DNA from 4 places in the Colwellia sp. BRX8-5 genome. Region 1 is predicted to be linked to each of the others. Evidence: predicted binding sites of a transcription regulator. Region 1 holds the regulator's gene; each other region holds the start of a gene.
What was found. The regulator sigma-54, encoded in region 1, starts transcription at its own class of promoters, with help from an activator protein. The targets are predictions, from matches to a motif close to GTTGGCACGNNNNTNGNNT.
Positions count from the first base shown of each region.

Region 2: the regulator sigma-54 is predicted to act here: its motif matches at 1,547-1,565, upstream of H4J62_RS00755 (flagellar hook-length control protein FliK).
Region 3: the regulator sigma-54 is predicted to act here: its motif matches at 2,302-2,320, upstream of H4J62_RS00715 (PAS domain-containing sensor histidine kinase).
Region 4: the regulator sigma-54 is predicted to act here: its motif matches at 1,569-1,587, upstream of flgA (flagellar basal body P-ring formation chaperone FlgA).

Region 1 is NZ_JACGVR010000007.1:164,768-168,215, forward strand. It holds gene rapZ (RNase adapter RapZ) at 1-431, opposite strand, end outside; gene ptsN (PTS IIA-like nitrogen regulatory protein PtsN) at 463-918, opposite strand; gene hpf (ribosome hibernation promoting factor) at 964-1,251, opposite strand; gene H4J62_RS07555 (RNA polymerase factor sigma-54) at 1,275-2,783, opposite strand; gene lptB (LPS export ABC transporter ATP-binding protein) at 2,863-3,448, opposite strand, start outside.
Region 2 is NZ_JACGVR010000001.1:177,413-180,860, forward strand. It holds gene fliI (flagellar protein export ATPase FliI) at 1-1,010, shown strand, start outside; gene fliJ (flagellar export protein FliJ) at 1,077-1,523, shown strand; gene H4J62_RS00755 (flagellar hook-length control protein FliK) at 1,657-3,448, shown strand, end outside.
Region 3 is NZ_JACGVR010000001.1:167,903-171,350, forward strand. It holds gene H4J62_RS00705 (hypothetical protein) at 1-72, opposite strand, end outside; gene H4J62_RS00710 (sigma-54 dependent transcriptional regulator) at 639-2,108, shown strand; gene H4J62_RS00715 (PAS domain-containing sensor histidine kinase) at 2,355-3,448, shown strand, end outside.
Region 4 is NZ_JACGVR010000001.1:145,167-148,614, reverse strand. It holds gene H4J62_RS00610 (protein-glutamate O-methyltransferase CheR) at 1-528, opposite strand, end outside; gene H4J62_RS00605 (chemotaxis protein) at 594-1,541, opposite strand; gene flgA (flagellar basal body P-ring formation chaperone FlgA) at 1,725-2,417, shown strand; gene flgM (flagellar biosynthesis anti-sigma factor FlgM) at 2,492-2,806, shown strand; gene flgN (flagellar export chaperone FlgN) at 2,844-3,272, shown strand.

The DNA.
Region 1 (3,448 bases):
AATTGATGAGGTGATAACTGGCTGGTATTAATATACAAACCCGCACGCGTGGAAATAGGCTCAAGCAGCTTTTTCTCTAAAGAGATGGCTTGGTCGAGTGGGATATTTTGTTTAATCAAAGGATGTAAACGACGCGTTTCACTAAAACGTCGAATAAGATCAGAGTCATCAGCATCTAAATACAGAATATCGAGTTTTACTGTTTTTGGTAGATAATCTAATATTTCTGAAACGTCATTAGGATCATTGGGTAAGTTACGTACATCTAAACTAACCGCTACTTTGTCGTAATCATTAATAACGGTATGCGCTAATGCAGGCAATAAATTCACCGGAATATTATCGACACAGTAGTAGCCTAAATCTTCGAGTACACGTAAGGCGACACTTTTACCTGACCCTGAGCGACCACTGACTATCAAGAGTTTCATTTGAGTTTTCCTGGATTATTATTAGATTTTATTAACGTTTAGCATGCTTTATTAAAGTAAAAAGCTCTTGCGAATTTTGGCATTTTCTTACTTGCTTTGCGAACTGTTTAGTACTAAATATTTGCGCAATACTTTGTAAGGTATCTAAATGTTGTTGGCAGTTTTCTTCGGGGACAAATAACGCAATAATAATATCGACAGCACGGTTGTCTATCGCATCAAATTCAACGGCTTGTTCACTGGTCAGCAATACAGCAATAACTTGTGACGTGTTGGTTAATCGACCATGAGGAATCGCAATGCCATTTCCTATGCCGGTAGAGCCAACCTTTTCACGCGCCATTAAGCTTTCGAATAATTGATGAGTATCAATATTGTCGAATTTTTTTGCCGCAGTTGTGCTAATTATTTCAAGGAGTTTTTTTTTGCTTGTACCCTTAATCGCACACAGGGTGCAATCAAGGGTAAGGATATCTTGCAACTTCATTATACTACTTAGATTCTTTGGTGAGTGAACAGGCGATAAACAGCATTAATGCTGATTCGTTTTACCTTTGTACTTCAATATTTGCCGGTCAAGCTTAACAACAAGACTATCAATAGAGGCATACATGTCAGCATTTTCAGCTTTTGCATGTAAATCAGAGCCACTAACGTGAACAGTCGCTTCAGCAATTTGATTTGATTTTTCAACGGTGAGAACAACATGAACATTATTGATATGATCAAAATGTCGGCTTAATTTTGCCATCTTAGTCGTGACGTTTTCTCGTAAAGCTTCGGTAATGTCAACATGGTGGCCAGAAAGATTAATTTGCATAAGCTTAATTCCTCATCTTTTCGTTAAAGTAAACTTTTTCGTTGGTTAGAAGGTGGAATAGAAAGTGACTCTCGATATTTTGCTATGGTGCGTCGAGCTACATTTATCCCTTGATCGGCTAATAAATCAGCCATTTTACTATCACTAAGTGGTTTTGCTGGGATTTCGGCAGCAACAAATTTTTTGATTAATGCACGAATAGCTGTTGATGAGCATTCGCCACCGCTTTCGGTGCCAACATGGCTTGAGAAGAAAAACTTCAGTTCGAAAATTCCACGTGGCGTATGCATGTACTTTTGTGTCGTCACTCGTGAAATGGTTGATTCATGCATATCGACAGCTTCGGCAATATCATTTAAAACCATTGGACGCATGGCTTCATTACCATGTTCAAAAAAGCCAATTTGACGTTGCACAATACAGTTTGACACTTTTAATAAGGTATCATTACGGCTTTCTAAGCTTTTAATAAACCATTTAGCTTCTTGTAAATTTGAGCGAATAAATTGTGTGTCCGCTGTCGACTTCATCGAACGTGACATCGAAGCATATTGCTGATTCACCGAAAGTTTTGGCGCAGTATCAGGGTTTAATTCGACCACCCAACGGCCATTTTTCTTTTCAACAGACACATCAGGAATAACATACTGATCGTCACTCTTCATCACACTATCGCCGGGTCTAGGATCAAGTGATTGAATAAGACGCACCACTTCGCGCAGTTGCTCTTCTTTCAGTCGAGTTTTACGCATTAATGTACGATAGTCTCGGCTACCCAGCAGATTAATATGGTCACGCAAAACTAACTTACTTTCTGCTAACCAAGGTGTAGCGGGGTCAAATTGATTAAGTTGAATGATTAAACATTCTGAAATAGAACGAGCAGCGACACCGACAGGATCAAAGAGGTTAATACGTTTTAGTACCACCTCAATTTCATCAAGCTCTACTCCTTCAATGGCAACACTTTCTAAAATGTCTTCACTAGATACCGTTAAGTAACCGGCGTCATCAACAGCATCAATAATTGCTGTCGCTATAGCGCGGTCTGTTTCGGTAAAAGGGCTTAATTCCATTTGCCAGCGCAAATGATCTTGAATGGAGTCTTGAGTCTCGCCTTGGTAAGTATAATCTTCTGAAGCTGGGCCTGAGCTTGAACTTGCTGCACCGGCCGTGTAGTTATCATCCCAAGTGGTATCCATGTTTAATTCTTCAGGGATATCGTTCTTGTCCATGGCTTCAGTGGTGGTGATTTCATCAATGGTAGGCGTAGCGTCTTCGCTACCATCAGAAGCAGGGGCTTCTTTAACGTCACCATTACCGGCAGTGTGAGCTTCTTCAAGGTTGTCAGTACTTTTATCTTCGGGATTATTTGAAGACTCATCCATTTCTAATAATGGATTACTTTCTAAGGCTTCCTGAATTTCTTGTTGAAGCTCTAACGTAGACAGTTGCAGCAATTTGATTGCTTGCTGCAATTGTGGCGTCATGGTTAATTGTTGTCCTATGCGGAGTTGTAGAGTAGGGCGCATTTAGGTCATTAACTTCCTATTATTTTTAATGGGATATTTTCGTTTTTTTCATACGAAGATACTATTCATTTACTGACTACTATAGCGTGAATTGTTCACCAAGGTATACATCTCTTACGTGTTGATTTGCAAGAATTTGATCTGCAGTACCTTCTGCAATAAGTTCACCATGACTAACAATATACGCATGTTCACATACATCGAGAGTTTCACGTACATTGTGATCAGTGATCAACACACCAATGCCACGTTCTTTTAAGTGTAGAATAATTTTTTTAATATCACCTACTGAAATTGGGTCAACACCAGCAAAAGGTTCATCTAATAAAATAAATTTTGGTTCAGCAGCTAATGCGCGAGCAATTTCTACTCGGCGGCGTTCACCACCAGATAAGCTCATGCCTAAATTATCTTTGATATGACCTATGTTGAATTCTTCAACAAGATGTTCTAATTTTTCTTCGCGTTCAGCATCTGATAATTCTTTTCGTGTTTGTAAAATAGCCATAATATTGTCGTAAACACTGAGTTTTCGAAAAATAGAGGCTTCTTGTGGTAAATATCCGATGCCTTTTCTCGCACGCTCATGCATAGGCGCTAACGTCAGGTTTTCGTCATTTAAGATAATATCGCCACTATCACTTTCAACTAACCCCACAATCATA
Region 2 (3,448 bases), on a different contig from region 1:
TCAAGAACTCAGGCAATTATCAAATAAACAATAAGCCGATTAATCCGTTATCAAGGCGTGGTATCACTGAACCGCTTGATGTCGGTGTGCGCGCTATTAATAGTTTTTTAACGGTTGGTATTGGTCAGCGTATGGGCTTATTTGCCGGCTCAGGTGTCGGTAAAAGTGTCTTGTTAGGTATGATGACACGCGGCACAACTGCTGATGTTATCGTTGTGGGGCTAATTGGCGAACGTGGTCGAGAAGTTAAAGAGTTTATCGAAGAAATTTTAGGCGAAGAAGGGCGAGCACGTTCAGTTGTTGTTGCGGCGCCTGCCGATAATTCGCCATTAATGCGTTTAAAAGGCTGTGAAACTGCGGTACAAATTGCTGAGTACTTTCGTGATCAAGGTCTGAATGTCTTGCTACTGGTTGACTCGCTAACGCGTTATGCCCAAGCGCAACGAGAAATAGCACTGGCTGTCGGCGAACCACCGGCAACCAAAGGTTATCCGCCTTCGGTCTTTTCAAAGTTACCCCAACTGGTTGAACGAGCCGGTAATGGTGGCGATGGTCAGGGATCAATTACCGCATTTTTCACCGTATTAACCGAAGGTGATGATTTACAAGATCCGATTGCTGATGCGGCGCGTGCTATTTTAGATGGACATATTGTTTTATCTCGTGCCTTAGCCGATTCAGGGCATTACCCCGCTGTTGATATTGAAGGCTCGATTAGCCGTGTTATGCCGATGGTGACCAGTGATGAGCATCAACAACTTGCTCGGCAACTAAAGCAAGTCTACTCACTATACCAGCAAAATAAAGATTTGATTGCTATTGGCGCTTATAGCCGTGGTAATGATCCTCGCATTGATCAATCCATTGATTTAATGCCGGTGATCAAGTTCTTCCTACAACAAAAAATGTTGGAAATTATTCCTTATGATCAAAGCTTAACGCAACTTCAAGAAATACTTTCTGCAGCGCAAGCACACGCGCAAGCAAAACAAGGCCAGCAAAATGCCTAAGCATAATAACGTTAACACTATTTTCGAAAAATTTATTAGCTGTTTAGCATTATCTAGGAGGACGTTATGCCATTAAAGCAACTGAATACCTTACATCGCTATGAACAGGATAAAGAAAAAAAAGCAGCGCAAGCACTGCAAACTGCTGAATTTGAATACCAACAAAATCTTGAACGTTTACAAAGTGTCAGTGACTATCGTCTTGAATATATGAAACGTTTGAATGCTCGCTCTATGGTGGGTATTGATAGCGCGACGTTTAGTCATTTTCATGCCTTTATTGCCAAGCTCGATTATGCTGCTGGGCAAGTTGATATTGCGATTATGCAGAGTAAGGCGATGGTGGAAAAGAGCAAACAGCTCTGGCTAGCGCAGCGACAAAAAATTCAAGCGGTAGAATTACTGCTTGATAAAAAAACACAAGCGCTCACTCTTATCGCTAACAAGCAAGAACAAAAAATGTTTGATGAAATTGCTACTCAACAATTTGTCCGTCGTAAAATGCGGGGGTAAAGTGAATTAAATAGTAATTTCTAAGTGGAACAATACTTGCTTATTTAACTAATATAAAAAGTATTCGCAATAAACGACGTTGTCATCATTGTAAATATAGCTCAAATTTACCATTGAAATAAAAAGGTTTACTATGCCGCAAGTTACTCCATTAGCCATAGATATCTCGCCAAGTAAGGACTTTAGCCCTGTTCAGTCAGGAGCGATTAGCACATCCAAAAATTCAACTAAAGATTTTGCACAAATGGTTGACCAGCATTATCAAAGTCAACAAAGCGGCAAAAAGCAACAGGCAAGCGGCAATAACATGAAACTTGCTAGCGAAATTAATGCTGAAAAGAAAGTACCCCAAGAAAAATCTTCCACAACGGATGTGCAACCAAAAGAAAAGCAAATGGGTGGAGTTTCTGATGAGAAGGTTAATACAGAAATTAACCAAAGCGAAGCTTCAGAAAGATTGCCTTATGATGATACAGCGACTAGTGAAAAAAATGTTCGAGTAGAAAATAGCCAAGAAGAAACACCGGAACACAAAGCTAGCGGATTAATTAATCTTGATACTAATTCCACCGCACCTGAAAATACAGATAAAAGTACCGAGCAATTAATGTCGTTGTTATCTGCGTCACAACAACTATTAAATGATACGGTGAAAAATGACGGTGCGATACCATCACAACTTAATGAAAAACCATCAATAGTTGTGGCTGGTAGTCATCAACAAGAAAAAACACAGTTAGCAGCAATGTTAAGGCAAGTGCTTGGTGGCAATAGCCAAGAAAATGTAGCGACCAGTGATAATACCCTAGCAAAAGATAGCCTTGCGCCAGAGTTAGCTAAATCATTAACCGTTCCAGTAACGGTTAACAGTGAAATGCCAGCAAAGAAAGTTGACCTAGCTAGCGAACCCAAAGTCGTTGCTGATAAAGTTGTGCAAGGGGAGGCTGAATTAGCTTTATCTGCATTATTGGAGAAAAAAACAAACAGTGAAGGACAAGATCCCTCGCTAAAAACAACGAATGTTAATGGCCAACTTTCCACGCAATCCGTTCCTCCTGCTCAAAGCGAAACGTCGTTAAAAGCAGAGCCGATTGTAGATAAAACCAATAATGTACCGAAACAGGCGATGCCTTTAAGTGATCTTGAAGCGCTATTAGCGGATATGGAAAAAGCGCCCACGGATACTGAACTTGAACAAATTAAAGCTGCACTTATCGCCAATCAAGACAAAGCTATAATTCCTGATAAAAGTAATCAAAGTATCAGCAATAGTAAAACGTCGGTCGATAAAGAGTTGGCTGGAGCGGTATTGCCTGTAACCCTTAAAAATGAAAGCTTGGTTAACGAAATAGCAATTGATGCTGATAAGGTCAATACGGATAATGTTGTTTTTTCAAGTGTAGCTGTTCCAGGTGAAAAACAAGCTCAGGAAAATAACGCAAATAATAGTCGAGGGGTTAATCAGATAAACCAGAAAACCCTTGAAACACAAAATTTAAATGCCGGTGAACAATTTAAAGAGCCAGCTAAAGATCAGTCGGCAGAGCAACAAAACCAAAAGCAGGCACAAAGCTTAACTCAGCTTGATAAAGTGGCTAACAATGATGCTCAAGTCAAAGAAAAAACTATTAATGAAATATTTGATAAGAAACAAGTCAGTACAAGTATTGAGAATACTCTTAATAGAGATATGCATCGAGCCAATAATGAAGTAACCAAATCTACGGCTTCTGCGGAGGAAATGATCACTAAATTAACCAGTGACCATGTGCAATCAACGGCCCAATCAGCAACAAATGCCAAGCAAGTGACAGCGTTACAAAATGAAGCCTTATCGGTATACCGTAAAGACTTTACTGGCGCATTGAATGATAAAGTCATGGTAATGATGAACCAAAAGCTTCAGCAGGTTGAAATTCGTCTTG
Region 3 (3,448 bases), on a different contig from region 1:
CTCGTGACGGGTTCCTTTAGTAAACTCTTTATTATCATGCATTAATTCAGCAGTGCCATTTATGATCAACATCTGATTTCCTATTTTTAAGATATGGTTATTGATAAATATAACCATGCTTTTATTATGCCAAACTTGTTAATTTATTAGTTTGTTACTGTTTTTAAAGTTAAGTTATTGAAGTTGATATAAAAATAAAAAATATTTTTCACGGTTCTTTCCGCATTAAAATTGAAAAGTGATTATTTATATTGATTACAACTTTTTGACACTAGTATTAGCTTAACAATTTTAAATATTGATTCTGTTGCAATATTTATTTTTTATCTGTAGTTGTTTTTACACAATAAGCTTGCCATATTTGTATTTATAGGAACTATAGGACTCTGCTATAAACAAATTATCCTGAAGCATTTATCGGCAAATTATTACTTATCTTTAGATATTTTATATTTATATGAAGGTAACGATATTTATCATTAAGATAGAGTCTCGCTATCTGACTTTATTTATCGAGTAAAAATATCATACTATTTAAGTCAATTTTATGACGTTACAGTGTCAATTTATTGTTGCTTATTTACTATATCTCGCTAGAATAAAATTATAGATAACAAAAATATGGTTTTTTTAGATATATGCAGGGTCAAAAACATGTACTTGTCGTTGATAACGACATTGCCAGACGCGATCAAATAGCGACCGTATTATCATTTGTCGGTGAACATTTTTATGTGTGTCCTGAAGATGATATTGAGCAGTATTTTAAAGAAACTGATAATATTCTTACGGTGGTTTTGTGTGGCAAGGTCAGTGATTTACTGGTCGATTTTGTTAAAAAACACCCTGAAACACCTTTTATCCTCCATGATGTACTCGACGCGACTTTATTAAGTGGTGCTGTTAATGTTTTAGGCAGTTTAGCTGTGCCTTTAAATTATGCTCAGCTTACCGAGCAAGTACACCACTGTCATCAATACCATAACCAATTACCCTCAAAGCGAAATCACAACGGTCCTAATTTGTTATTCCGCTCTTTGGTGGGCGCCAGTGAACCTATGTTACAAGTGCGCTTTTTAATTGAACAAGTGGCTAGTACGCAAGCGAGTGTCTTGGTTTTAGGTGAGTCAGGTACGGGTAAAGAAGTTGTGGCACGTAATATTCATAATTTATCTGACCGCGCTAAAGGGCCTTTTGTTCCGGTTAACTGTGGCGCTATACCCGGTGAATTATTGGAAAGTGAATTATTTGGTCATGAAAAAGGTGCCTTTACGGGCGCTATTTCTACCCGTAAAGGGCGTTTTGAAATGGCTGAGGGTGGCACGTTATTTCTTGATGAAATAGGTGATATGCCTCAACCCATGCAAGTGAAGCTACTTCGTGTTCTGCAAGAACGTACTTTTGAGCGTGTCGGTGGCGCAAAGAGTATTAAAACCAATGTGCGTATTATTGCTGCAACCCATCAGCACTTAGAAGATATGATCACCGCGGGCACATTCCGCGAAGATTTATTCTATCGTCTTAATGTTTTTCCTATTGAAACACCGGCATTACGTGATAGAAAAGAAGATATTCCATTACTGATTAAAGAACTTATTTCTCGTTTTGAAGCAGAGCAAGGACAAAGTGTTCGTTTTACTGAGCAAGCGATTGAATCTTTAAAATTACATGCTTGGGCAGGTAATGTTCGAGAATTATCTAACTTAATTGAACGTATGATCATTATGTTTGCTGAGCAAGTGGTTAATGTCAGTGAATTACCAGCAAAGTATCGTCATATTGATGTTGAAGAGTATCAACCTGAATACCCTGATGAGTTGCAAGAACGTGATGCGATAAATGAGCTATTTTCTGGCTTTGATTATGATGACGAAGAAGATACCAGCAGTTTTGCTGACCAACCAGAAGAAGCATCTGTGGTTGATGTTTTGCCAAACGATGGCTTGAATTTAAAAGAATACTTAGCAGATCTTGAAGTGTCGATGATAAACCAAGCACTTGAGAAAAATGACTGGGTTGTTGCACGCTCGGCAGAACTATTAGGGATGCGTCGAACTACATTAGTTGAAAAAATGCGTAAGTATAACTTACAAAAAAACACGAACTAATATCCTACGTTAACCAGGTGTATTGATTGTTATATCCGTTATTACACCAGCCGTTGTACTGGAAAGTATCGCGACGGTTAGCGTCTTTGTCTTTGGTTGAACTGAATATTATTAGACAGTAAAGCCAAATCTTTGACGGCAAGAATTGTTCTAAAAATCGCTTCTAACATCATGTAAATTAATATAAAACCTCTTTGGCATAATTAATGCTTTATTCAGTTGGTATTTTTAAATTGAGTAAAGTATATGGCCGTTGCAGTTTCACATTCATCAGCATCTTCTAAATTGTCTACACCCATTCATTGTGTGGAAGATAATCTGTTTCATAAAGCTAAATTTGTTTTTACTCCGCAGTCATTTGCTCATAGCGATACGTTAGAAAGTGAAGCATACCGTGGCGAGCTATCGTTACTTCGTCAAAAGTCTAATCAACTTGAGCAAATTATTGATGTTATGCCGACCGGGATGATAATGCTTGATGGTAACGGTATTGTTATTAAAACCAATAAAATTGCTAGTTTGTTACTCGATGAACCGATTCTTGGTCAAGCTTGGTTTGATGTTATTAAACGCTCGTTTAAACCTCGTGCCGACGATTGGCATGAAGTGTCATTGAAAGACGGCCGCCGGGTTAAATTAGAAATTACTGCTTTAGGTGATCAACCTGGCCAGTTAATTATGATCACTGATTTGACCGAAACGCGTTTATTACAAGATAAGCTTAGCCATATGCAGCGTTTATCGTCATTAGGTCATTTGGTTTCAAAGCTTGCTCATCAAATTCGCACACCACTTTCTGCCGCTATGTTATATGGTGCAAATTTAAAAAATAAAAAGCTTTCTTCAGACGATCGAAGTAGCTTTCAAGACAAATTAATGGCGCGCTTGCACGACTTAGAACAGCAAGTAAACGATATGTTGTTGTTTTCAAAAAGTGGCAAGCAAAAAGTTGTTGAACCACTTTCAATTAATAAATTGATTACGCATTCAGTTAACGCCGTAGAAGCATTAATCGTTCAGGCCAAAGCGAAAGTAAACATTAAGCTTTGTGATGATGATTGCCAAATCTTAGGTAATAAACGTGCGTTAAGCGGTGCTATTGAAAACTTAATTCACAACAGTTTACAAGTTATTAAGCAGGGTGCGGAGATTTCCATTACCACCTACTGCCAAAATGAATACGCTTATATTAGTGTACAAGATAATGGTCAAGGTATTAGTGAAGAGCTTGCCAATAAAATTTTTGAACCTTTCTATACATCAAGGGCACAGGGAACCGGCTTAGGTTTAGCGGTGGTAAAGTCAGTTGCTAAGGCTCATCAAGGCGATGTTCGCTTAGT
Region 4 (3,448 bases), on a different contig from region 1:
CATTCTTTTGCGTTCGGCTGATAAACCTCGTGACAAAGCTAAATTGTCATAATGGCCATACTTACAATGCTCAAGCATAGTATTGGAGATATCAGTGCCAATAATTTGAACACCTCCCGAAAACGCAGCAGGATTACTTTGCTTAAATTCTTGAACTGCCATCGCAATAGAATAAGGTTCTTGACCTGAAGAACTTGCCGCTGACCAAATTTTTAAAGGCGTTCTTTGATTTTTAAACTCAGGAAGTAAGCGTTTTTTCAATAGTTCAAAGGGGTACTCATCGCGAAACCACAAGGTTTCGTTGGTCGTCATGGCGTCGATAACTGCGGCGCGTAACTGCCTTTCAATTGGACTGAGAGTACGAGTGACTAAATCACCTAATGTGGTAACATCAAATTTAGCCATTAAAGGGGCTAAACGGCTTTTTACTAGGTATTGTTTATTTTCACCTAAGACGATGCCACATTGTTTCTCTAGGAAGACTCTAAACTGATGATAACTGCTATCATCAAGCTGTCGGATTGACACTTCGATATTCCGCCTTAAATTATTATTATCATTTATTAACGATAGAATACGCTAAAAATAATGGGTTAATTAGCATTATTTGCTAGTTCATCTTTCTTTAACCATTTTTTTACTGCTGTGGCTAACTCATCAGGATGAAACTTTGGAATAAAATCTTCTGCACCAACTTTAGCAACCATGGCATTATTAAAAACACCACTTAGCGAAGTATGTAAAATAACCGGCATGGCTTTCAATCGATCATTATTTTTAATCTCAGCGGTTAAGGTGTAACCGTCCATTTCAGGCATTTCTATATCAGAGATAAGTAAAGCCACTTTTTCGGTAATTGATGTATGACACTCGGCTTCTATAGCAAGTAATTGATCTAAAGCGTCTTGGCCATTTTTAGCTAACAACATTGTTAAGCCTAATGGCTCTAGAGCTCTTCTCACCTGATTTCGAGCTACGGTTGAATCATCCGCGATCATAATTACCCGTTCGCCAAGACTAACTCCGACACTCGCATCAACAACACCTTCACTGAGTTCTGTTGAAATAGGACTAATTTCATTTAAAATTTTCTCTACATCTAAAATAGAGACCATTTTTTTGTCTATTTCTGTAACCGCCGTTAAATAGCTTGATTTGCCAGCACCTTCTGGAGGGGGCATGATATCTTTCCAGCTTAACGTGACGATTCTCTCAACACCGCCAACTAAAAAGCCCTGCACACTGCGATTATATTCTGCAATAATGACAAAGGAATTTTCATCTGGCACTATTTCTGGGCCACCTGTCGATTTGCTCAAATCGATCACTGAAATGGTTTGGCCACGAATATGGGCAACACCTTTAATAAAAGGGTCTTGTCCTGGCAGTAAGGTTAAGCGCGGACAAGGCATAACTTCACGTACTTTAAAAACATTAATACCAAAACGTTGTGGTCCGATTAAACGAAAAAGTAATAATTCAAGCCTATTCTGTCCAACCAACTGAGTGCGTTGATTTACTGAGTCTAAAATTCCTGCCATACAAACCTCATTTTACTTAATTCACAAAAAGGCACACTTCTTGATTGTGCTTACAGATACATATTGAACGTTCAATTTTTTGACGTTTAGTGCGTATTCGTCTGTTTTTAATTATTGTTAAACTATACATAAATTAAGCATAGACGAGTATTTTAATTTCCCTAGCAAATAGTTGACAAATTTATGAGCATATTCAAGATATTTATCATTCTTTCGCTAATCTCAGCGCTTTTTTCAAATCTAGCCTTTGCCCAAACGATGGACAGACAGCAACTTCAAGATTTTGTTACCCAATTTATAAAAAATAACACGCCATTGCCAAAGCAAGGAAAGATAAACGTTTCAGTCTCTACTTTAGATCCCAGAATTATTATTCAACCTTGTTTAACACCTTTAATCGCAAATATACCTGAAAATCATAATGGTAGAAACGTAAATGTTAAAATAAATTGCGACGACCCATCGTCTTGGTATCTTTATATTCCTGCAAAAATTCAAGTGGTCATACCGGTAGTTGTTGCAAAAAGTATCATTAGTAAGGGCAGTAGAGTTGATAGTTCAAATGTCACCATTGAATATCGCGATAAATATAGAATTCGTGGTGAGAGCTTAGATGATACCAGAATCGTTATTGGTACCCGAGCTAAAAGAAAGTTGAGGGCGGGTGTGATTCTAACTAAAAAAAATATTTGTTTTGTTTGCAAAGGCAGCCATGTCACGCTTATTGCGCAATCGAATACCTTGACAATAAAAACCTCCGGCATAGCCCTTGAAGACGGGGGGCTTGGCGAGCAAATAGCGGTTGAAAATGAAGGCAGTGGTAGAACGGTAACAGGGCGAGTATCGGCTATCAACGAAGTGATAATTAATTTATAATAATGGTTAAGTTATTAGGCTGCTTGCCGATAACAAGATAGTGAATATCAACCCGTTATCTATAGGATAGTATTATGGCTATAAATATCAATAACTTGTCAAACAACAGTCAGGTAAAGCAAAAGCTTGATCAACAAGTACAAGTCAAACAGCAAGCCACACAAAATGCAGCAAGTAGTGAACAAGGAAGATCTGTAGGTAAAGATTCAGTCTCTTTAACACCACAAGCTCAACAGTTAAATGAGTTACAAAAGAAAGCGAATGACGCACCAGCCGTTGATCAGAAAAAAATCGATCAACTCAAAAAAGCCATTGCAAATGGTGAGTATAAAGTTGATCCTGAAAAGCTTGCTGCCAGTATAGCAAATTTCGAATTTAAACTAGGCTAACAGTTTACTGTTAACCTAATCACAGGAGTTACACCTGATGACAGCGTTAGCAGCAGAGCAATTAATTGCTCAACAGTTACATAACCTACAGCAGCTTGAAGAGCTGCTCAGCGTTGAAAAAGAAGTCTTACAAAAACAAAGCCCACAAGCATTAACTGCCGTTACCGAGCAAAAAGAGGCTTTGCTAAAAGCCATACAGCAACTTGATGAACAAAACGCTCAAAATATTATTTTGAAAAACGAAGTTAAATCAGGTATTCATCAGCAAGAGATTGCTGAAATTGAAGCTATTTTACTGCGTTGTAAAGACAAAAATCAGGTTAACGGTCAAATCATACAGCAATCTTCACTTGCCGCTGAACGCATGAAAAACTCCTTGCTTGAGAATCATAACCGCTCATCAATGACCTACAATAGTAAGGGCAAGAAAAGTGGTGGCCTTAGCAGTTTAGGCATTAAAGCTTAGTAAAAACAACACGCTAATTAACAACAAAAAGCCTCAACTTAACAATAAGCTGAGGCTTTTTTTACAGAAAAAACTAAAACGACTTTATTAAACGAGTTTAGCTTGGCCGCTCAGCTCCCCCCTTGGCAGCTACGATAGCTGAGCGTAAACTTGTCATTAATGATGAGTAAGCTAAG